Regions from separate parts of the Peribacillus sp. N1 genome, predicted to be linked through region 1. Evidence: predicted binding sites of a transcription regulator. Region 1 holds the regulator's gene; the other holds the start of a gene.
What was found. Region 1 encodes NrdR, which represses ribonucleotide reductase genes. Its sites were predicted from a motif close to AACACNATATATNGTGTT; they were not measured.
Positions count from the first base shown of each region.

Region 2: ACYP5M_RS08230 (vitamin B12-dependent ribonucleotide reductase) is a predicted target of NrdR. The motif match lies at 8,387-8,404, and genes of this name have one in related genera.

Region 1 is NZ_BAAHZO010000002.1:326,415-338,679, forward strand. Features, by position in the region: gene thrS (threonine--tRNA ligase) at 1-850, opposite strand, end outside; gene ytxC (sporulation protein YtxC) at 1,240-2,100, opposite strand; gene dnaI (primosomal protein DnaI) at 2,222-3,160, opposite strand; gene ACYP5M_RS10045 (replication initiation and membrane attachment family protein) at 3,147-4,565, opposite strand; gene nrdR (transcriptional regulator NrdR) at 4,624-5,085, opposite strand; gene speD (adenosylmethionine decarboxylase) at 5,356-5,736, opposite strand; partial or broken gene ACYP5M_RS10060 (IS5/IS1182 family transposase) at 6,303-6,515, shown strand; gene ACYP5M_RS10065 (glyceraldehyde-3-phosphate dehydrogenase) at 6,643-7,680, opposite strand; gene coaE (dephospho-CoA kinase) at 7,839-8,438, opposite strand; gene ytaF (sporulation membrane protein YtaF) at 8,460-9,092, opposite strand; gene mutM (DNA-formamidopyrimidine glycosylase) at 9,172-10,002, opposite strand; gene polA (DNA polymerase I) at 10,022-12,265, opposite strand, start outside.
Region 2 is NZ_BAAHZO010000001.1:1,701,629-1,713,893, forward strand. Features, by position in the region: gene ACYP5M_RS08190 (M24 family metallopeptidase) at 1-333, opposite strand, end outside; gene aroQ (type II 3-dehydroquinate dehydratase) at 334-780, opposite strand; gene ACYP5M_RS08200 (YqhR family membrane protein) at 875-1,387, opposite strand; gene ACYP5M_RS08205 (DUF1385 domain-containing protein) at 1,720-2,673, shown strand; gene ACYP5M_RS08210 (SA1362 family protein) at 2,812-3,186, shown strand; gene ACYP5M_RS08215 (patatin-like phospholipase family protein) at 3,209-4,090, opposite strand; gene splB (spore photoproduct lyase) at 4,175-5,200, opposite strand; gene ACYP5M_RS08225 (hypothetical protein) at 5,327-5,515, shown strand; gene ACYP5M_RS08230 (vitamin B12-dependent ribonucleotide reductase) at 5,666-8,236, opposite strand; gene ACYP5M_RS08235 (lipoate--protein ligase family protein) at 8,625-9,461, opposite strand; gene ACYP5M_RS08240 (rhodanese-like domain-containing protein) at 9,665-10,048, shown strand; gene gcvPB (aminomethyl-transferring glycine dehydrogenase subunit GcvPB) at 10,188-11,645, opposite strand; gene gcvPA (aminomethyl-transferring glycine dehydrogenase subunit GcvPA) at 11,638-12,265, opposite strand, start outside.

The sequences.
Region 1 (12,265 bases):
TATACCTTTCGATTGTCCGGCGGATGGTCGCTCCTTTTGGCAACCACATCGGCAGCCCTTGCCCCACTTTCTGTGAGCTCATGAACAAGTTCAATTCTTTACCGATTTTACGATGGTCACGTTCCTTTGCTTCTTCAAGGAAACGCAGGTGTTCGGCCAAATCTTCTTTTTTATAGAAAGCCGTACCGTAAATGCGTTGCAGCATTTTGTTTTTGCTATCGCCTCTCCAGTATGCTCCAGCGATGCTCAATAGCTTGAATTCTTTGATTTTCCCAGTTGATGGAACATGAATTCCACGACAAAGGTCAAAAAATTCACCCTGCTCATAAAGCGTTACCTGCTGATCGGCAGGAATTGCATCGATCAACTCCAATTTATACTCGTCGCCTATTTCTTTAAAACGGGAAATCGCTTCATCACGACTTACTTCGATGCGGGAAATTTCCAAGTTCTCGTTGACGATTTTCTTCATTTCTTTTTCAATCAATGGAAGGTCTTCGGGAGTCAATGATTCCTCCAGATCCATATCATAGTAAAAGCCGCCCTCGATGACTGGACCCACGCCGAATTTAGCGTTTTTGTACAAACGTTTGATCGCTTGTGCCATCAAGTGCGCTGTACTGTGACGCAATACTTCAAGAGCATCCGCTGTGTCCTGTGTGACGATTTCGATTGAACCATCTTGTTCAATCGGCCGTTTCAAATCATATAATTCACCATTGAATTTTCCGGCAATGGATTTTTTCCTTAAACCAGGACTGATGGATGCAGCGATGTCTTCAGTTGTTGTGCCTTTAGCAAACTCCTTAACCGCTCCGTCAGGAAAAGATATTTTCAGTAATTCTGACATTGAGTTTCACTCCTTCTTATTGTTCGAACAAATTACAGGTATTTGATTCCATTACAACACAAAAAAGCCCGTCCCTGTATAAAACAGGGACGAGCTTAGTAATAAATATCATTAACCCGCGGTTCCACCCTCGTTCCAGCTTGCTTTTCACGGCAAAATGGCACTTGTAACTTGGTAACGGCAGCTTCCCGTCAGCTCATATTCACAGGATGCCTGCTTTCCGAGCCGAAGTTTAAAGGTGGTAAGTGTTCCATGCGAATAGGAAGCTTACAGCCTGTTGGCTCCCCTCTCTGATAATCGGCGACTAGAATACCCTTGTCCTCATCATAACTTTTAGTTTTTTAATAGTATGTAGGAAATTATAATTTGTTATACGGTGAAAATCAAGGTTAATTTTCTTTTTTCCACGAAAGATCATTCAAATGCATAGAAAATGACGAAAGTGGCAGGATAGTGGCCCGTTCTTCGAAAATCCTTGAAATGGTCTGGATCAGCCCCTCATCCTTGTCATCGGTATAGATACACAAGTTTTCAGGAGCAATCGATAAAAGCGGGGCAAGTATCACCGTATCGAGAAATAGTGAACTTTTGGCAAGAAGCCTCCTGTCGATCATACTATTGATTTTTGGGCGGTCGAGCTTGCTGAACTTCTGATCATAGAAATGAAAACCATCCCGGTTGACCAGGTGAAGCTTTCTTAATTTCGACTCCTGCCCTTGAAGGCAATCACGGAGCGTAGCAATGAAATTTTGATAGTCCTGTTCCAGCTTGTATTCATCAATCGCCTTGACGACATACTTTTCCAACGTGTGCTGAAATGATTTCAAACGGAAGGTCGTAAAAGAATCGAATGAAAAAGATACCTTTCCAGCCAAGATGCTTTGAAGTCCCTCCTCAATCAATCGTTTCTCCGTACTGAATGCTTCATCTTGACTCCTGGTTCTTTCCACCTCGATGATTGATGATGCAATTTCAATGATGGCTTCAATTTCTTCCCGTTCCCTATAAAAAAATTTACCGACTATTATTTGCTCCAGAACAGGAAGCGTCTTTTCTTCCAATAAAAAAGAATGAAATGCATCACGAAGCAGAATTAGCCATTCATCACCTGAAGACTCCGTCATATCCACATACATGCCTTGTTGCGGAAGAAATCGAATATATGCTTGAAATTCTGCCCCCAGTGGATGGACAGAAACGAAATTCAGTAATTTCAATGCCTCTGAATCGTTTTGAAACGAAATTTGCACTACGACATCCCCCCTTCCCCCTTGCTTCTTTTTTCATGTATATGGGGATGGGGACGTGTTTAGAAGTAGGATGAGCCTTGTAAGATGAAAAAAGTGACCTCCATTAAGAGACCACTTTTCTTCATCTTCTCCGATTCATGCCATCAAGCTTGACCGGCTCAGCTAAATATTGAATTCTTTCCAGTACCCTGGCCGCCTTCACTTCTTCCTTCTCACCACGCTGTGAAAAGGTCAGGTGGTTCTCCAGGCCATTCAAGTCAAAATTCGAAGTGAAAAACGTTGGCAGGTTTTCCAGCATCCTGAATTGTAAAATTGGACCAAAAACCTCATCGCGTCCCCAGCTCGTCATGGACTCCGCTCCAATATCATCAAGCATGAGGACAGGTGCCGTTTTCACCATTTCAATTTTTTCATTGACCGTATTATCACCTATCGATCCCTTAAGTTCCCTCAAGTAGTCAGGTACATAGACAATAAGGGAGGAAATTTGCCTTTTTGCAAGTTCATTGGCAATCGCACCTAATAAGTACGTTTTCCCAACGCCGAATTTCCCATAAATATATAAGCCTTTTTGCCTTTTACCTGGCTCATATTCCATAATGAACGACATCGCTTTACTTAAGACAGACAAGCGTTTGTTTTCATTATCCGTTTGGGTAAAGTCTTCAATGCTCGCCTTTAAAATATCCTTCGGTACATACAGGCTGCGGATCAACTTTTCCCGTTTCCGCTTTTCATCCTCTGCCAATTTCCGCGGGCAGACTTCATAATGCAGGTTCAGGGCTTTCCCTTGAACCACCAATTTGGGATAATACCCCTGCATCATATTGATGCAGCCATCCAAGCTCGGACATTTATCACACTTATTGCTTTGTGAAGTGAACTCATAAAGCTTCCCCAAGTTTTTATCAATCATTTCCTTCGTGACCGTCGAGCTGTTGGCATTCATAAATAACCGCACTTGTTCGTTTTCAAAAATCTCCTGTTTCAGCTTTTCATAACGCTGTTGAAATTGATTTGTATTCGCCAATTTATTAAGGGACCTATTAATCTTTTCCATCGTTCATTTCACCTCCTGCTTTCCACTGCTTCCATTTCTCCAGAAGCTCGCGTTTCTGGGCATCCAATTCAGGCTGATCTGCATTCTGCTCCTGCTGTGCTTCTTCTTTTTTCTCAAGCCACTCCGGAACCACTTCTTCACGTATCGCCTTTTTCCGGCCGCCCTTCGCAGCATTCCTGCTTCCTTGAGCCCAGTCCTGATATTTCCTATGTTCATTTTTAGCCAGCTCCATCGCCTCGACCACCGTGGAGACCTTCAGTCGTGCCCAATGGCCTGCCAGCTTTTCGACATAGCCCTTCGTGAACTTCATATCCGTTTTGAGCATGACATATTCAATCAAGACATTGACGACACCCGGATTCAGCTTTTGATTGATCATCACGCCCTCAACGACTTTCAAATCACCGCTTGATGGCTCTGCACCGCCAGACAATTGCATCAGCCGCTCCCTTGGGGAAATCGTCTCCAAATGGCGGATTAACTCTTGTTCCTGTGTTTTCGGTTCCTCTTTTTGCGTCCGTTCACGAATCGGCTGCACCCGATTGACAAGGGAAGGCATATCGGCCTGTCGTTCAATCTGATACCAGTCCCTTGCCGCCTTTCTGAGCACTTCCTCATCGATCTCATCATCCAATGAAACGGCATCCATTACTAGTTTTTGCATTTCAAGCGGATCGATGCCATATAAAAAAGCAAGTTTGGCAATCGTATTTTTTATTTTCGGAGTAAATGCCTTTTTCGGTACGATCGAGGATTTTATCCCGGCAAATAAAAGGTCGAAATCAAATAAGTCATCAAACCCCGATGGCTCGACGCCTTCCGTCCGATCGATGTATTGCTGTTCAGGCATCGGCTGCCATTCATTTTTCGCTTCATCCGTTACATATAAAGAGTCCAAATGATCTGATGAGAATACTTCCGCAAAAGATTTAGTCACACCTTCATATTGATCGGTTAAGATATGGTCATCACAAAAGAATCTCTTTAACCGGTTGAATTGCGCTTTACCGATTTTTTTGTATAAGTAAATATTCAGCATTCCATCCGTGAAAAACTGCTGGGGGGAAAGCGGCGGGTTTAACTCATAGATGAATTCCTTCGTTTCATTTTTCGATTTCTTATATACATTCAACAGACCGATTCCCTCAAGTAAAAGCCGGGCTTCGTAAATATCAGCTAACTTAAGGCCGATGGTATTCATTAATTGATAATGTGAGGAGGTTTCCGACCATAGCCTGTTCTCCTCCAACTCACTCCATAACGTCATATATAGGCTAATGCATATAGGTCCAATAAGAGGTTGATATAGTCGGGTAAGTATTTTCCGATCATAGTCATGAAGCAGCCCCGCAGATGAGACCAAATATGAATCAGCTGGGAGCAATTCTTGCCAATGCTTTGACATCTCCATTCAAACCTTTCAAAAGATGTAGTGAAAAAAGAGCCAAAGTGAATCTTCAGCTCTACTTTCTTTCTTTATTTATCAAATCTTTCAATTCATCGATAAAGACATTGATGTCTTTAAATTGTCGATAGACGGATGCGAACCTTACATAGGCAACCTCATCGACTTCTGCCAGCTTGTCCATCACCATCTCGCCGACATTGTCGCTTTTCACTTCCGATATGCCCTGGTTTCGTAGTTCTTTTTCTACATAACTGGTAATTTGCTCTAGTTCTTTCAAGGGAACCGGGCGTTTTTCGCAAGCCCTGATTAAGCCACGCAGGATTTTATCACGACTGAACTCTTCCCGCGTCCCGCCCTTTTTCACTACAATAAGCGGTGTTTCCTCCACCTTTTCAAATGTCGTGAATCGAAAACCACATGCCTCACATTCACGGCGTCGTCGAATCGATTTACTTTCATCGACTGGCCTGGAATCGAGCACTCTTGTTCCGTTATATTGACATGATGGGCATTTCATCATTATCAGCTCCGTATTTTATGTAGGACTCCCCTATCTAAATGTTCCCCAAGGAATTACTTCTCTATCTTAATCTTATATTAAATGGAACGGCCAGTACAAGTAAAAAGTGTAACTTCCGGCAGCAGGCACTTTTTGTTCTGCCGTTGAAGCACCGTTGTCAAAGTCTTTATGCTGCAAGGGCATCCTCCCCTATAAAGGGAAGCAGACTGCCGATTGATTGCATTAAAAAAGAGATGCACCCATGGCATCTCTGTGTATACGTGTTTTTTATAGGGCACTTATATTGGCTTTTTTCATTTGTACAGGACCTAATCCACGTGGTAATTCTATGTTTTCACGTGTTTGCGCATTCAAAGCTTCTGCAATATAATCTGCCGCAATATTCGGATCCAAGTTACCGCATGTATAGACATCAATGCTCGCATAGCCGTGTTCTGGAAAACTGTGAATCGTTAAGTGTGATTCAGAAATGATGACAACCCCGCTGACTCCTTGTGGAGCAAATTTGTGAAAGGCAACTTCTCGTACCTCTGCACCTGATTTCAAAGCAGCATCAACAAAAATCTTTTCAATTAAATCGATATTGTTCAGTTTTTCAAAGTCACAACCCCAAAGTTCAGAAATGACGTGTCTACCCATAGTTTCCATAGTGTAAGCTGTTTCCATATTAAGCTTCCCCCTTACCATGATTTAAAAATAAGTTCTGATAACTACCACGGGGGAAAGTTAGTCCAAAGAGGTCCTAACCCTTTAAGTAGCCATCATGCAAACCGCTATTGAAGAAGTTCACGATTCATAGTATATATGGTTTGAATTTTTTTTGCAACTCCAAATTGAATTTTTGGAAAGATAAACTTTATATGTAATGGGGATATAGCGAAGGTTCAAATGTGGAGCAAATTCCGTCTTCGGTTTATTCAGCGCCTTAAAGCAGCAAGGAATTAATTGATCACTGTATTAAAAATAGCCCCTAAAAAAATTTAGCAGGCTCTGACTGTAGACAAACTCAATAATTGAGTTTGTCTACAGTATATTAGGCCGTTGATTTCCACTCCTGGCACTCGCTTTCCGCGGGCGGTCCGGGAGCCTCCTCGGCGCCATAGCGCCTGTGGGGTCTCCCTTGGACGCACTTTCCCCGCAGGAGTCTCGTACCTTCCGTTCCAATCAACTTTGTTTTAACAGTAAGATAGAACTCTTTTACCTACAGTCTATTTAAGGAAGAAACCAAGGAGATTAAGGGCAGTTCAACTGATACTGAGAGTAGCTACTATTATGTGAATGATGAACGAACAAAATAAGTTTGCCTATTCGTTTCATACGGCATCATACGCAATGGATTTGTTTTAGGGACGATAGTAACACCCGGAAATACGCATGATAATCATATCTTAGAGCTTCTAGTTGAACTAGTGATGAGAAAGTTGGAAAACCAGGAGCAGATGCAAAAGAAAAGTATGGTATGCGTTAGGTCACCATTCTCTATAACTGCTTCAAATCCGATAAAAAATCAAAAATAGCCCGCTAAAAAATTTTAGCAGGCTCGGTTTTTTCATTTTATTTTACTGATAATTCGACTTCGGACATTTTTTTCAACTCGGAGCCAACCAATTTTACAAGGTCCACTACACGGTTGGAGTAACCCCACTCATTATCATACCAAGCAAGGACCTTCACTTTCCTGTCCCCGATCATCATCGTCGTCAATCCATCGATGATTGCAGAGTGTGGATTCGTTTTGAAATCACTGGAAACTAAAGGTTCCATCGTGAATTCCATGATTCCTTTGAGTTCATTTTCTGAAGCATCGATGAAGGCTTGGTTCACTTCTTCAATCGTTACGTCACGGTTTAAATCCACAACAAGATCGACTAAAGATACGTTTGGTGTCGGTACGCGTATCGCCATTCCATGAAGCTTGCCTTTTAATTGCGGCAACACTAGTGAGATGGCTTTTGCAGCTCCTGTAGTCGTAGGAATCATGCTTTCCGCAGCGGCACGGGCACGTCTCAAGTCTTTGTGCGGGTTATCGATATTATTTTGATCATTTGTATAAGAATGTATCGTTGTCATTAAACCGTTGTTTATGCCGAATTTTTCATCAAGCACTTTTGCAACAGGTCCAAGGCAGTTCGTTGTACAAGATGCATTGGATATGACGAAATGCTTGTCAATTTCCAGCACCTCCTGATTCACTCCCATTACAATGGTAACGTCTTCATTTTTACCCGGCGCTGATAATATAACTCTTTTTGCCCCTGCGTCTAAATGAAGAGCCGCTTTAGAACGATCATTGAATTTGCCAGTGGCTTCAATTACAATATCTATGTTCATCTCTTTCCAAGGCAATAGCTTTGGATCGCGGTTATTTATTAGTTTTACTCGGCGGCCATTCACTACTAGTGAATCATCTTCAGCTATAATGATACCGTCGAATTTACCATGTATCGTATCATATTTTAGTAAGTGTGCTAAAGTTTCAGCTGGATAGCTTGCATTTATGGCAACAATGTCCAAACTCTCATCTAATATGGCTTTTCGGAAAACCATTCTTCCAATTCTCCCAAATCCGTTAATCGCTATTCTTGAATTCATTGTTCGGACCCTCCAGAAATATTAGTGTTATACTTATTACCCTTCACATGTAATTAGTATAACATAATTCAGAGGAATTGTGCTAATAAAAATGCGGATTGTTCTTATTTTTTCAACATAAAAAGAAGAAACCGGGCGGTTTCTTCTTTTTATCATGATTATATGACATACCATTCGCTTAGTATGGCCTTCACTTGCCGCTTCGTTTCATTAATGTCACCATTATTATCGATGACGGCATCCGCTAAAGCCTTTTTATCGGCCAAGGGCATTTGCGAATTGATCCTGGCAAGTGCCTCCGTCTCCGAAAGACCATTCCTGTTCATTAATCGCTGCAATTGAACTTGCTCATCCACATAAATCAAAAGCGTCTTATCCACCATGAATGTCAGCTTGCTTTCGAATAGGAGCGGAATATCCATGAACACCGTTTCTTCTCCTGATGATAGTGCCGCTTCCGTTTTCACCCGCATCCAATTCCTGACGGCAGGATGCACGATGCCATTCAATAGCAATCTCTTTTCTTGATCATTAAATATGATCGACCCAAGCTTTACGCGATCTATATTCCCATCCGTCAATAAGATATCTTCTCCAAATGCCTTCACAACTTGGTGATAGGCTTCTTCACCTGGCTCAACGACAGCACGGGAAGCCAGATCTGCATCGACAATCGTGAATCCGAGTTCCTGTAAATAGAGGCTGACCGTGCTTTTCCCACTGGCAATGCCTCCGGTGATTCCGATGATTTGTCCCATAAGCTCCCCCTTTTAACCTTATCATAACTTGAATAAACCGATGATAATCAATAGTACACCTGGAAGAAAGGTCAAATGCTGGACAACTTTATTATTTGAAAGCAATTTTCCGCTTTGAATTCCGCTCCAAATGAAAATCGAACTCATAACAGCGATGCACCCTGCGAGGATGATCGGTGAAATCCCGATCATAGCCGCTCCAACTCCAGCCCCGAACGCATCCAGCGAAAGTGCAAACCCGAGAACAAGCGCTTCAACACCTGTAATCGTACCTGATTTATCAAAATCGGCATTCAATGGTTTTTGTAAAATATTAATGACTACCCCAAGTGATTTAATTTCAAAATTAAAAATGATCTTTTCATGATATCTATCATCTTTCAAATCTTTTTCAGGCTTAAAATACTGGTATACCATCCAGGCACCAAGAAAAATGAGGATGATGCCACCCGTTTTTTCAGCCGCCCCGATAGATATGAGCTGACTGATGAATTGTCCGATGACCATCGCTATACCTAAACTCAATGCAGAGCAAAATGAGATGACCGCTATTGACCTTAAGGGGATTTTCATCTTCCGCATACCGAATGTCAAACCTACGCCAAATCCGTCAATACTAACTGCAAAAGCAAGAAAAATAATTTGTAGCCACATCGGAATATTACTCCTTCCCTACTCGTTGCTACCCTAGTATATGGAAGGAGCCCATCCGATGTGTTTGAAAAAACATTACCTATTTAAGCGGCTGGCATAACGGGCAAATATGTGTACCGCGTCCTGCAACAACCAGTTTCTCAAGGGGCGTGCCGCATGTTTTGCAGTTCTCGCCCTTTCGTCCATAAACATTCAATTCCAACTGAAACATGCCGATTTGCCCTTGGGAATTAATGTATGAACGAATCGTACTTCCGCCTTTTTCCACAGCTTCCCCTAAAGTCGCAATGATTTCTCCATGCAACGTCTTGATTTCCTGCAATGAAAGTGAAGAAGCGATTCTCTCTGGATGAATACGGGAGCGGAATAACGACTCATCCACATATATATTCCCAATCCCGACGACAACCGTTTGATCAAGGAGAACGGGCTTGATTTTTCTGTTGGTTCTTGCCAGCTTCCTACTTAGCCCCTCGACAGTAAAATCTTCAGACAAAGGTTCCGGCCCTAAATGCAAAAGGGGAAGCCGATCCAGTTCTTCCCCTTTGGCAAATAGATGCATCGTTCCGAATTTCCGGACATCCCTGTACCGAAGTTCACTGCCATCAGTGAATGTGAAGATCACATGGGTATGCTTATCATACGGCTCTTCTTTTGGATGCACGCCGTATTTCCCTTCCATTCTTAAATGCGAAACCATCGAATAATCATCCAAGGTGAAAATGAGGAACTTGCCCCGACGGCCTATTCCCCTTATCGTCTGTCCCCTTAAAGCATCTTGAAACTGTTCGACAGGTTCAGGCGCTTTAATGATCTTTGGCCAAAAGACGGACACTTCCTTGATCTCTTTTCCGAGTACGAGCTGCTCTAACGTTCTTCTGACTGTTTCCACTTCTGGAAGTTCTGGCATTGCAATCACCTATCTTTTATTATTTGGCATCAAACCATGTTGGCCCGAAAGCATAGTCCACTTTAAGGGGCACGTTCAATTCAATGGCACTTTCCATTTCCTCCGGAACGATCACTTTAAGGATTTCCAGTTCCTCAGGAGGGGTTTCAAAAATCAATTCATCATGCACCTGAAGAAGCATTCTCGTTTTAAGCCCTTCACTTTTCAGGCGCTTATTCATGTTTATCATGGCAAGCTTGATGATATCCGCGGCGCTGCCCTGAATCGGCGTGTTCATTGCTGTCCGTTCGGCAAAGCTCCTTATGTTGAAATTCCTGCTTGTTATCTCAGGTATATAGCGCCTTCTTTGCATCAGAGTCGTGCTATATCCTTTTTGACGGGCCTCATGTATGCTTTCTTCCATATATTCCTGAACACCAGGAAAGCTTCTTAAATACTTCTCGATGAACTCTCCAGCTTCTTTTCTTGTGATGCCAAGACTTTGCGATAGCCCGTAATCACTTATACCATAAACGATTCCGAAGTTGACCGCTTTGGCATGGCGCCTCATGTTCGAAGTGACTTCCTCTGCCGATACATGGAACACATCCATGGCTGTCTTTGTATGGATGTCCATCCCGGCCTGGAATGCTTCCACCAATCCGCTGTCATTGGCGATATGCGCCAGAACGCGCAATTCGATCTGGGAGTAGTCGGCAGCAAAAATGATCCAATCCTTTTCGGAAGGAATGAAGGCCTGCCTGATTTTCCTTCCTTCTTCCAGTCTGATCGGGATATTCTGAAGATTGGGATCTGTTGAGCTTAACCGGCCGGTCTGGGTCAATGCTTGGTTAAACCGGGTGTGCACCTTGTCCGTTTTGCCATTGACCACCTTAAGCAACCCCTCAATATAAGTGGATTGCAACTTACCAAGCTGGCGATACAATAGTATCTCCTTAACGATATCATGCTTGCTCTCCAGTTTTTCCAGCACATCGGCTGACGTCGAATAACCTGTTTTGGTTTTCTTCATGACAGGAAGCTCCAACTTTTCAAACAGGATGGCCCCAAGCTGTTTAGGTGAATTGATATTGAACGCCTCACCAGCCAAATCAAAAATTCGTGCCTCGATGTTTCTTAAGCGAATGGCTAATTCCTGTCCCATGTTTTTCAGTCGGTCTATATCCACCTTGATTCCCTGCCATTCCATATTGGCCAGGATTATCGATAGTGGCAGCTCCAGTTCCGTAAATAGGTGAAATTGCTCGAACTCTTGCAGTTTATCGATCATCGGTTCTTTCAGGGACGAAATCGCCTTCGCTTTTCTGGCGATATGCTCCCTCAATTCCGCTTCCTCAGGTATTTTGCGTTTTGCACCTTTTCCATAAAAAACATCATCCGTTTCAAGGCGGATAGCACCTTGAGTTTTCGTGATTTCAGCCACTTCGTCCACTGACTCTGCCGGATCCAGGATATAGGATGCCAAAAACACATCAAAATCGATGCCTTTTATTTCGACTCCTCGATGGCGAAGTGCCACAACCGTACGCTTCGCATCGAAAACCGTTTTCTTTTTTGTTTCATCCTCTGCCCAGGATTTAAAGGTCCCGGAATTCAGGGCATCATCTCCATGGAAGTAAAAATGACCTTGTTCATTACTGATGGCGATCCCTATTATATCGGCACGATGATAATTATCTTCTAAAATTTCAACATACAAAGCACTTTCATCGGCAAACATTCCTTCTGTCATTTCAGCCGAGTGAACCTCAATCTTCTCCTGTTCAAGCGGCGCACTTTCCGTTACATCCAATTTATCGAGCAAAGTCGAAAAGCCAAGCTCTTTATAGAATGAGATGACTCGATCCTGATCCATGCCAGTATACTCAGTCTCGTTTACGGAAACTTCAAGCGGCGCTTCCCTCGTTATTGTAGCCAACTCTTTGCTTAATAGGGCCAAGTCTTTATGTTCTTCTATTTTCTCTTTCAATTTCTGTCCGCTTACCTCATCAATCGACTGCAAAAGGTTTTCAACTGTTTCAAATTGATGCAATAATTTAAGGGCAGTCTTTTCACCAACTCCCGGAATACCGGGAATATTGTCAGAGGCATCTCCCATCAGCCCTTTTAAATCAATGATTTGCAAAGGGGAAAGACCGTATTTTTCATGTATATGCTTTGGAGTGTATTCCTCAATTTCAGTAATCCCCTTTTTCGTGATGGAAACCGTCGTACTAGGGGAGGATAATTGCGTTAAATCCTTATCACCGGAAATGACCTTCAC
Region 2 (12,265 bases), on a different contig from region 1:
ATCAATGGCCGCTTCGTATGCCTTATATGTAGCATAAGTCAGGTGTTCTTGCTCAAAGCCCAGCTTGCCGATATTCATCGCTTTAGCCTGCTTGCCGACTTCTTCGATGATGGTTCCTTTGTGTTGAACGATCTCATAGTCCGGCGCTTGCTTGCCCGCTTGTTCCACGTATCTGAAATCAGTGATGAATTTAGCTTCTTTTTGGGAAATAAGTACAACACCTGCACTTCCCGTAAAGTTGGTCATGAATCGACGGTTATATGTACTGGTAATCAAAAAACCATCAATGCCCGTCTTTTCCATTGAGGCTCTTAAGCGCATTAGTTTATTCATTTAATTTCTCCCCTTTGCAATCTTTGTGATCGCCTGCAACGCCAATTCATATCCGTGTATCCCCAAGCCGACAATCTGTCCCGCCGTTACCGGTGCGGTCACTGATTCATGCCGAAAGCTTTCACGGGCATGTATGTTCGAAATATGCACTTCCACCACTGGAACATCAATTCCGGCTATTGCATCACGAATCGCATAGCTATAATGAGTAAAAGCTCCAGGATTAATGATAATCCCGTCGATCCCATGATCCTCCGACCAATGGAGCTTGTCGATAATCGCTCCTTCATGGTTAGTTTGAAAAGAAGTCAATTCCACATCTAGCCCTTGAGCTTGCTTCATTAATTGCGCTTCCACATCCGCAAGCGTCGAGGATCCATAATGCGCAGGTTCACGCTTCCCCAAGCGATTTAAATTCGGACCATTGATTAGTAAGATTTTTGTCATCATCAAACACCTGCTCATGTTAAAAGAATGCTTTCCATGAACATTCTATCATAATTGCAAATTGTCTTACTACTTTTTTACAACCAAGAAGCAATCAGCTTTCCGATTGCTTCTCGGCTTTGTTTTTTTGACGGATATATTCCTGTTGATCGTATGATATAGAAAACCCTACAAAAAGACCGTATATAATAAAAATGCATACACTTGTTATAACCGTATTTGCTGACATTTTAGAAAAGGTTGGCAAATCGACGAACATCGGTTTCAGGATAAATACCAGCAAAGCCCAGCAAACCACCCCCAAAATAATACCCGGAAAAATACTCTTCATCCTTTTAAAAAGACTATAGTATATAAAAGCTATCCCCACGGATAGAATTCCGAACAAAATTATGGTCATTACCGTACCAAGCCAATGATCGATCCAGGTCATATTGGACCACGAGGTAAGTATGAATTTTGGGCTAAAATCCATAAAGTTAATATAATGGGCTATGATTCCGATAAAACTGGCTAAAGCCCCCCCAACAAAACCGACAGCAAGTACATTGTAGATTAACATGCTTTGATATTCCTGTTGAATTTGTCCTTTTTCATTAGAAGACATATCAATCACCTCCGCTACGTAGTATGCCCTTTGTTAAATAGAACTATTTTTTTTTATTTTTAGGAAGGAGAATCACTAGAGGTTTTGTTATTTATTCTGTATGATTAAATCATAAATAATCTGCTTTTTTCAGAGGAAAATACACATCCTCTGTTGAAATTTATAATGTACACGGGATACTACCTTCCTGTGATTCAACATTCATAAAGTAATTGCAGGGTTAAAGCTTCCATTCAATTTTGGAGGAGCGCCTTTACCCTTGTGATGCTTGATAATAAACATGTTAGCACCCTTGAGAGAGCTACGTGAATAACTATTAGGTTGGTGTAGAAATGTCTGAGGTTCAAAAACCCGTTTACGGAGGGCAGGCTGTTGTGGAAGGCGTCATGTTCGGTGGCAAACATCACACAGTCACTGCGGTACGCCGCAAAGATTCGACGATTGTATATTATCATCTGCCGCGTGAATCGAAACCTGTTGTAAACCGCTTAAAAAAAATACCGTTTCTGCGAGGTATCGTATCACTGATTCAGTCAAGTGCCACCGGTTCGAAACATCTTAACTTTTCAACTGAACAGTATGAAGAAGAAGACGGGGAAAAGCAGGAAGAAAAGAAAAAAGAAACGAAAGACCCATCTAAATTAAGTCTTTGGCTAGGTGTTGCCGTGATCGGTGTGATCTCCTTCCTATTTGGGAAATTGCTTTTCACCTTGATTCCTGTCTTCCTCGCAAAATTGACAGAACCCATTTTCAGTGGCCATACGGCTCAGGTATTAGTGGAAAGCTTGTTCAAGCTGATCTTACTGCTCGTATATATTTATGTAGTTTCCTTGACGCCATTAATCAAGCGGGTCTTTCAGTATCACGGAGCAGAGCATAAGGTGATCAATTGCTTTGAAAGCGGAAAAGAATTGACGGTTGCAAATGTGCAGGCAAGTTCCCGCCTTCATTATCGCTGTGGCAGCAGTTTTATTTTATTTACTGTCATTGTAGGGATGTTTGTCTATCTTCTTGTACCAATTGATCCGCTATGGGTACGTGTCGTCAATCGCATTTTGCTTATCCCCGTCGTGCTTGGCATAGCCTTCGAAGTCTTGCAATTGACTAACAAAGTAAGGGACACTCCCATCCTGCGTTACCTTGGCTATCCCGGCCTTTGGCTTCAGTTATTGACAACCAAAGCCCCGACAGATGATCAAGTCGAAGTCGCATTAGCCTCATTCCAAGAACTGTTGAGGATGGAAAAAGAGACCAAAAAAGGTTTAGAATCGGATGTAATTGTGTAAAACATCTATACACATTTTGATTATGAAAAATCATATACTAAACTAAGGGAATGACCTTCATTTTTTTCAAATATTTTACATGAAGAATGTTTAAAATAAGCTAAAAATGCTTATGATGCTCTTAAGGAGGTGTCTTTGTTGAAACGTTTCATATCTTTCATGATATACGGAATCATCGCCCTCGGAGTCCTCGGACTATTGAGCCGACTATTTAATGACCCGATTGGCTTTTTTAGAAACATTCTCATAATAGCCATTGTCGCAGGGATTATTTATATGATTTATACCGGATTAACAAAGGGAAAACCAGTTAAGAAAGAGCAGCAAGCATTCCGAAAGGCTGCCCGCCAATCGAAAAAAAGGCTAAAAAACCGAACTTCGAAAAAAGATAATGTGGCTAGCTTCTCTGCAGCAAAATCATCCAAGAAAATAAAATGGAGAAAGAAAACGGATAGTCACTTAACCGTTATCGAAGGGAAAAAGAATAAAAAGAAAAATCGGGCTTCTTTTTAAGAGCCCGATTTTTTATTTATAATCAATAAGTCCATTTTTTTAGGAATTCTTTCGTGCACTGCCTTCCCCGATTCATCAATTCACCCTTTTGTTCATCATTCAGATTGAAATCCATTGCAGAAACTCCCTTCATCGGGATAAATACAATATTATGGACGTGTTTCTTGGAGATATATCGTGCATCATGGGAATCTTTCATCGTTTTGAATAGTGCGGAAAATAATTCAACCGCATTATCCACCTCATGCGGTTTCCATATCTCATCGACACTCAGCCGCAAGCCTATGACCGGCCGTTCCTTCCTTACATGATCTGAATTGAATAACCACATAGGAAAATTGCTTAAAACACCTCCATCAACAAAAAGGAACTTGCTTTTTCCGACATCGAGTTTGACTGGCTCAAAGAAATAAGGAATGCTACAACTCATTCTTACTGCCTTTGCAACTGGAAAAGTGATCGGATCAATGCCATAGTTCGGTAGATCATCAGGCAGAACCACCAATTTCCCATTTGTGATGTCAGAGGTTATGATACGAAGGGATTTCGGTCGAACATCCTTAAAGGTGACTACATTCCTTTCGGCAAGTTTACTCGCAACCCAACCTTCCAATGCATCGCCTTTATAAAGGCCAAGTCTCCAGTATACAAGAAGCCATTTGGCAAGCGGGATAGGCAAAAGACCACGCCTTTTATCCAGCAGGCCGCTTAAATCTATATCAATAAATAGCTTTTCCATTTCTTTTCCGGTGTACCCAGCTGCCACGAAAGCTGCAATTATGGATCCTGCACTTGTACCTGCTGTCCGATGGAATACAAATCCCCGTTCTTCTAATTCCTGCAGGGCTCCCACTAAACCATAGCCTTTAATCCCGCCTCCGGAAAAAACGCCGTCAATAATCATAGCTGCCCTCCCCTAATCCGGTCTTTACATTTCTAAGCAGGATTAGAGGGATTTATGACAGTTTTGAATAGAAAATTACCTTCATCAGGTAAAATACTGAATTTCCGCTTTCGGGAAAAATTCAGCGATATACCCACGAATGGTCGTTTCCAGTTCTGCGGCTTCTTCGGTTTGGTAAACATATTTACCAATGCCATATCGGCCCCATTTATATTTACGCTTCGTTTCGTCCAGTTCCAATTTTGTTTTCGGGTAGTTTTTTTGAATCACTTTTTTTGCTGGACCAGTGAACCGATGCTGGATTAATTCAAAAGTCAAATCCGGTATATCCACTCCTTTTAACGCCTCACTCAATCGTTCGAATAATTCGTGATAGCCCTCCTTCCATGCTTCATGACGATATATTGGAGCTACGATAAAACCCAGGGGATATCCGGCACCTGCCACTTTGCGTGCCGCTTCCATCCGTTCTTCGAAGCTCGAAGTCCCGGGTTCGAAATTCTTTATCACAAAACGCGAATTTATACTGAACCGAAATCTCGTTTTTCCATTATGTTCAGCATCCAACAGATGGTCGACATGATGAAATTTAGTTACGAACCTTAAAACCCCATATTCACTTTTGCCAAAATATTCTATGGCCCTTTTTAAAGAATGTGTCAAATGGTCAATTCCGACAATGTCCGATGTACAGGCTGCCTCAAAACGTGTGATTTCAGGCTTTCTCTCATTTATATATTTTTCGGCTGCCTCGAAAATCTCGTCAAGATTCACATATGTCCGAATATATGGTTTCGATCCGAGTGTCGTCTGTAAATAGCAATAGTGACAGTGCCCCATACACCCTGTAGCAAGAGGGATGGCATATTCAGCAGATGGCTTTGAGGAATCGAATTTCAATGTTTTTCTTATTCCTACCACAAGCGTCGATTTGGCGACGCGATATTTTTGCAAATCGTTTTCCCCAGGAAGGTCCCTAATTTGGTTATGGGATGTGGTCTCCCGGATTTCAATGTTCAAATCTTCGAATTTCTTCTTCAATTCCCGGCCAAGAGGGTATTCCAGTGCCCTGGGCTCTATATACACTAATTGTGGCATAAATGGTTTCATTCCGTTCTCCATTCTGTTCATACTTTTAATCGAACTACACAATCTAATTCATAAGGATAGTTTTTCTTAATTCTGTTATCATCATGATTGTTTTTACTTGGAAATTCAAAATGAAGGAGATGCCATATGGCTAATAAAAAACGAGATTTCTTGACAAATGGAACGGGGAAACAAGCGATCACCGTCCAAACAGATAATAAATATCCAAATCCAAGGAATATACCTGGAGACTCGGTCGATGAATTTTCGGTATTGAAAGATGGAAACCAATATCTAGCCGAGAAGGAAATAGGGCAGCAAAATGAAAATGGTTGATTGAACGCAAAAAGAAGACCGAATTTACGATGATTCGGTCTTCTCTATTGTTTGTAATTGAACAGACGGTAACTAACAAACATTTAAGACACTAAAAAAAGCCGTTAAGATAGGCTTTGCAGCATACTTAACGGCTTCCCTTACATCAGCTTATAGCCCGCATTTTAATTGTGCTCCGCAATTCGTGCAAGTATTGCATCCGCCCATTTCCTGGACTTCGCCTTTACGGCACACCGGACAAGTGTTGCCCACTTCCGACCCAATCGTAACGTTAGTCGAACGCAGTTCATTTATCGTATCGACCAATACGACTTTTTTCTTTACTTCCACACCTTTCAATTCATCCATTTCAAGCTGCTCGTCCATTTGGTTTTCTTCCGCTTTGAGCGTAAGAACCTGACTGTCACGGCTGCCATCCACATATACAGTACCGCCTTTTGCTCCGCCTTTGTATAGACGTTCATATACTTTTTCAACTTGTTCGACAGTATATCCTTTTGGAGCATTTACCGTTTTACTGATCGAGCTGTCAATCCAGCGTTGAATGATGCATTGAACATCAGCATGTGCTTCTGGAGCTAATTCCATAGCGGAAATGAACCATTTTGGAAGCTCTTCTGTATCGGCTTCTGGATGACGGTCCAAGTATTCCTGTACAATGTCAGCCTTAACTTCAATGAATTTACCAAGACGGCCGCTGCGGAAATACGTGAAGGAGAAATATGGTTCAAGACCTGTTGATACCCCGACCATAGTTCCTGTGCTTCCTGTAGGAGCAACTGTCAATAAATGAGAGTTACGGATGCCATGTGCAGCAACACTTTCCCTGATATCTTCAGGCATTTTTTCCATAAATCCGGTTTGTGTGAAACGTGTTCTAAGCTCATCGGTTTCTTTGTCCGTTGACCCGATCAGGAACGGGAAACTGCCTTTTTCTTTAGCAAGTTCCACGGAAGCCCTGTAAGCTGTCGTCGCAATCGTTTCAAACACCTTGTCAACCAGGATATTTCCTTCTTCAGAGCCATATTCCGTCTCACAGTAAATCAAAAGGTCATGCAGACCCATTACACCAAGTCCAACCCGTCGCTCGCCCAGTGCCTGTTTTTTGTTTTCTTCCAAGAAATAAGGAGTTGCGTCAATGACATTGTCCTGCATACGCACACCGACTTCGACAGTCTGCTTAAGTTTCTCGAAATTAACGGTTTTGCTTTCTTTATCAGCCATCTCAGCCAGATTGACTGCCGCAAGGTTACATACTGAATATGGGGCCAATGGCTGTTCTCCACAAGGGTTCGTCGCTACGACCTGTTGACCGTATGCTTTGGCATTCGTCATTTCATTAGCATTATCGATAAAGAAAATACCTGGTTCAGCAGAATATGTTGCACAAATATTTATTAAATTCCAAAGCTCTTTAGCGCGGATTTTACGGTAAACACGGACTTTGTGACCCATTTTCTCCCATTCGCGAACATCGCCGACATTATGCCATTCTTCATTGTAAATGGCCATTTCTTCGGCATTATAGCTTTCAACATCAGGAAAACGCAATTCGTATTCCGCATCTTGTTCCGCCGCTTCCATGAATTCCTTAGTCAGGCAAATCGAGATGTTGGCTCCAGTCAGAAAATCAGAATTATGGACACTGTATGTTCCCCCTGTACGGAGCTTTTCCTCTGCATCCCTAATGATTTTCTCGCTGAATCCACCTTGGCCAGGAATCTCCTTATAATTGATGATCCCTTGATACATAGCCGTTTCCTGTTCCGTGTGCGGCGTGAATTTCAATTTATCCGTCGCATATTTCTTGATTGCTTCGTCTTTAGTATTTTCCACTAGGTAACGCAGAATCCTTGGGTTTTGCATTTTAGAAATGATGAACTCTGCAATATCAGGATGCCAATCAGCAAGCATGATCATTTGCGCGCCGCGTCTGCTACCGCCCTGTTCAACAAGATGCGTCAGTTTCGCAATATCGTCAAGCCATGAAACTGAACCCGAGGATTTTCCATTCACCCCTTTTGCCAGAGTGTTTCTTGGACGCAGTGTCGACCCGTTCGTTCCCACTCCGCCGCCGCGGCTCATGATTTCCATCACTTGTTTCCTATGTTCTGAAATACCTTCACGTGAATCCGGTACGAATGGCATTACATAACAGTTGAAATAAGTAACATCCGTATTGGAACCTGCACCATATAATACTCGTCCTGCCGGGACGAAATTAAGGTTCTTTAATTCTTCATAGAATTTATTGAACCATTCCGTTCTCTTTTCTTCCGTGGTTTCCACTGATGCCAATCCCGTTGCATTACGTTTCGCAATTTGTTCATAGTATATTTCAAGCGGCTTTTCGATAATATCCAAAGGACGGTTTACAATTCCCGTCTCCATTTCTTCCGGATTATCCAGAACGCCACGGAACTCTTCATCCACCAAAACCTTCGCTTTTTTGGTTTCCCAATCTATTTCAACGATGTAACCGAGACCCCTTGCCGGGAATTTCGGATCTTCCTTAATCGTCAACACGACGAAATCGCCTGCCGAGAGTGTGATTTTTTCAGTATCCTTAAAAGAATAGCGGTCAAGCATGACTAGACGGGACACTCCCTTATGCGCCATTTTCATATCAGCAGTTACAGGGTGAACCTGGGGAAATAAAGAAATATCCTTATTCAACCTTTCTAGATCAACCTTTAAAGCTTCTTTTATTACAACCGACATAATTCCCTCTCCTTTATATGTTTCAAGATCCGTTCTTGCTGCCGCAAAAATCCTTATGTAACCTTACATGTCCGTTTCGCTTAACAAGTACCCTAAATTTATCATAGCGAAACTCAAAAATCAACATATAGTGTCGCATTAAATATTTCAACTACTATATATTGTGTTTGTTTTGAATAACTTTTAATTTTGTCAAACGATAAATCAATTAATATAGTTAGCAATAAGGAGGAAAATGTCGATTTACAATAATTTTTCATCAGATTTCAATTAATTTGGACCTTGCTTTTTCCCCATCCCTTTTAGGGCTTATCCCTGCAAGGGATGCGTTATTTGGTCAAACAAATCTGAAAAAACTTTTTTATTATCCACTCTAATTATGCTTCCTCTATCTCATGAAATTCCAATCATCGCTTTCATATTTGCTTTCTGCAATGGACTTCACTTCCAGCAATTGCTTTTCGGTGAGGACGTATGGCTCTAAATCGACCGAAAGTCCTTCGGCAAAACCTTTTTCAAAAGCTTCTTTCGCTTCAGGGATGGTAATCTTTCTCCCTGCAATATCATTTATGGCCACAGCTTTGTTTTTTAGGTTTTTTTGCATTCTCTCTTTAACCCTGTCATTTGAGAATTTAAATACGCTAAAAAGCTTATCATCATCAAGTTCAAGCAAAATGGATCCGTGCTGAAGGATGACGCCTTTTTGCCTGGTTTGAGCGCTGCCAGCGACCTTCCTGCCCTCAACGACCAGTTCATACCAGCTTGGAGCATCAAAGCAAACCGAAGACCTGGGCGATTTTAAAGCCGCTTTTTCCTGATCGGTTCGAGGCACGGCAAAATAAGCATCCAATCCCAGATTCCTGAATCCCATTAATATTCCTTCAGAAATGACACGATATGCTTCAGTAACGGTAGTCGGCATTCCCGGATAGGATTCTGGAACGATTACGCTATAAGTCAATTCATGCTCGTGCAGGACCGCTCGTCCTCCTGTTGGCCTGCGTACAAAACCAAGGCCCTGCCTTTTGACCTCTTCCAAATCAATTTCCGCTTCCGCCTTTTGAAAATAACCGATCGACAATGTAGCTGGATCCCAGCCGTAAAAGCGTATGATTGGCGGAATTTCCCCTTTGCTTTGCCAGTTTAACAGAGCTTCGTCCAGTGCCATATTAAAAGCCGGTGAACAATACCCCGAATCTATAAAACCCCATTTATCTTTAGCCATCCTTACCCCTCGTTTCGATAGACTGTTTTTCAATACCCCACAAAAAACTCACATGTAGTAGTTTAACAGACTTTAACACTCTAAAAAAGAAAGTACTATCAAGTCCATGAAGAATTTGATGAAAATTCTTTTTGATTATTGGGTAAAGCAATTATATAATAAAGATTGTCTGTATTCGTTAAGGTAGAAGGGAGTTTTTATGTTTGGAAATATTATATACACTGCTCATCATCTTAGGAGTGGTTATTGCGTATTCACTTTTTAATTGGTACCGCCAGCGTAAAATCGTTAAAACACTAACACAGGACGAATTTATCGCTAACTACAGAAAAGTGCAGCTAATCGATGTGCGGGAACCGAATGATTTCGATAATGGCCATATCTTAGGCGCAAGAAACATCCCTATGACTCAAATGAAAACACGCTTGGTCGAAATTAGGCCGGACAAGCCTGTATATTTGTACGCTCAAAGCGAAATCATCAGCGGCAGAGCTGCAGCCATGCTATACAAAAAGGGCTACAGGGAACTTTTTCACCTAAAGGGCGGTTTCAAAATGTGGACCGGGAAAATCAAAGCAAAGAAATAAGACCCCATCTCCGCATGGGCTCTTTTTAATTCAATAGCTCAAGGAAAAGAAAGTTAACTGCTGGACTTTAATGAAATCTTACATAAACATGAAAAATCCCCGCCGGCAGGCAGGGATTTTTTTCGTATAAGCTATCAATCTAGGCTTGATAACGCAGAACAGGTTTTCTTGCAGCAAGAGTTTCATCAAGCCGCTTTATAACGGTTGTATGCGGAGCTTCCTGAACGATTTCCGGGGTTTCTTCCGCTTCCTTGGCAATCTGGATCATCGCATCGATGAACGCATCCAGCGTTTCTTTTGACTCGGTTTCAGTCGGTTCTATCATCATTCCTTCCTCCACGTTCAACGGGAAGTAAATGGTTGGAGGATGATACCCGAAATCCAGTAATCTTTTGGCTATATCGAGAGTCCTAACCCCCAATTTCTTTTGCCGGCGTCCGCTTAATACGAATTCGTGCTTACAATGACGATTATATGGTAAGTCAAAATAAGGTTCCAACTTGCGCATCATATAATTGGCATTGATGACCGCATTTTCGGTGACAGCTTTAAGGCCATCAGGCCCCATTGAACGAATGTACGTATATGCCCTCACGTTAATCCCGAAATTACCATAATAAGGTTTTACCCTGCCAATGGATTGCGGACGATCATAATCAAGAGCGAATTGCTCACCTTGTTTAATTATAAGAGGTTTAGGCAAGTAAGGAATCAAGTCCGACTTCACACCTACAGGACCAGAACCCGGACCGCCGCCGCCATGCGGACCTGTGAATGTTTTATGGAGATTTAAGTGAACCACATCAAAGCCCATGTCACCCGGGCGTGCTTTTGAAAGGACTGCATTCAGATTGGCTCCGTCATAATAAAGCTTCCCACCTGCATCATGGACAAGTTGTGCCATTTCCAAGATGTTTTCTTCAAATAATCCCAATGTATTGGGGTTCGTCAGCATCAAGGCCGCCGTATCAGGTCCGACAACACGCTTTAAATCTTCAAGGTCGACTAATCCATTTTCATCGGATTTCACTGTAATCGTTTCAAGTCCGGCAACAGTGGCAGAGGCAGGATTCGTACCGTGTGCAGAATCAGGTACAATCACTTTCGTCCGTTCTGTATCGCCATTCGCTTCGTGAAAAGCGCGAATCATCATCAACCCTGTCCACTCACCATGTGCACCTGCTGCAGGCTGTAATGTCACTTGGTCCATCCCGGTGATTTCAGTTAAGTGTTCCTGCAAATCAAATAAGAGTCCCAATGCTCCCTGAACGGTAGCCGGATCTTGATATGGATGGATATGGGCAAAGCCGTTGAAACGTGCCACGTTTTCATTTATTTTCGGATTATATTTCATCGTGCATGAACCCAGCGGATAAAAACCCGAATCCACCCCATGATTCCGTTTGGAGAGTGCTGTATAGTGACGCATGATATCCAGTTCGGACACCTCAGGCAGTTCTGCCTCTTCTTCACGGATGTAGTCGGCAGGAAGAATTTCTTCGAGCGGAATAGTTGCAACATCCATTTCTGGCAGACTGTACCCGATTCGACCGGAAGTACTGATTTCAAAAATGAGTGATTGATCTTGATTATTCATGTTGATCCCCCAATTCCTGCGCAAGTGCATCAATTTCTTCTTTTGTTCTAAGTTCAGTTACCGCAACCAGCATATGGTCTTTCAGCTCAGGATAAACCGTCCCTAAATCAAAGCCGCCGATCATCCCTTTTTCAAAAAGGCTTTTATTGATCTCTGAAAACGAAGCAGGCAGTTTAATGATAAATTCATTGAACGAAGGACCGTCGAATATCACTTCCACCCCTACTGCCATAATTGCTTTTTTCGCATAATGTGCTTTTTGAATATTTTGCACGGCCATTTCCTTGACACCCTTTTTCCCAAGGGCGGTCATTGCAACAGAAGCTGCCAACGCATTCAAAGCTTGATTGGAACAAATGTTGGATGTGGCCTTGTCACGGCGAATGTGCTGTTCACGAGCTTGTAGCGTTAGTACAAATCCCCTTTTACCATTTTCATCCACGGTTTGACCGACGAGTCGGCCCGGAACTTTCCGAACAAGTTTATTAGTAACCGCAAAATATCCACAATGAGGTCCACCGAATGCCGCTGGAATGCCGAATGGCTGAGCATCCCCCGTTACGATATCTGCACCGAGTGCACCAGGGGATGTCAAAGCTCCCAATGCAAGCGGATTACTG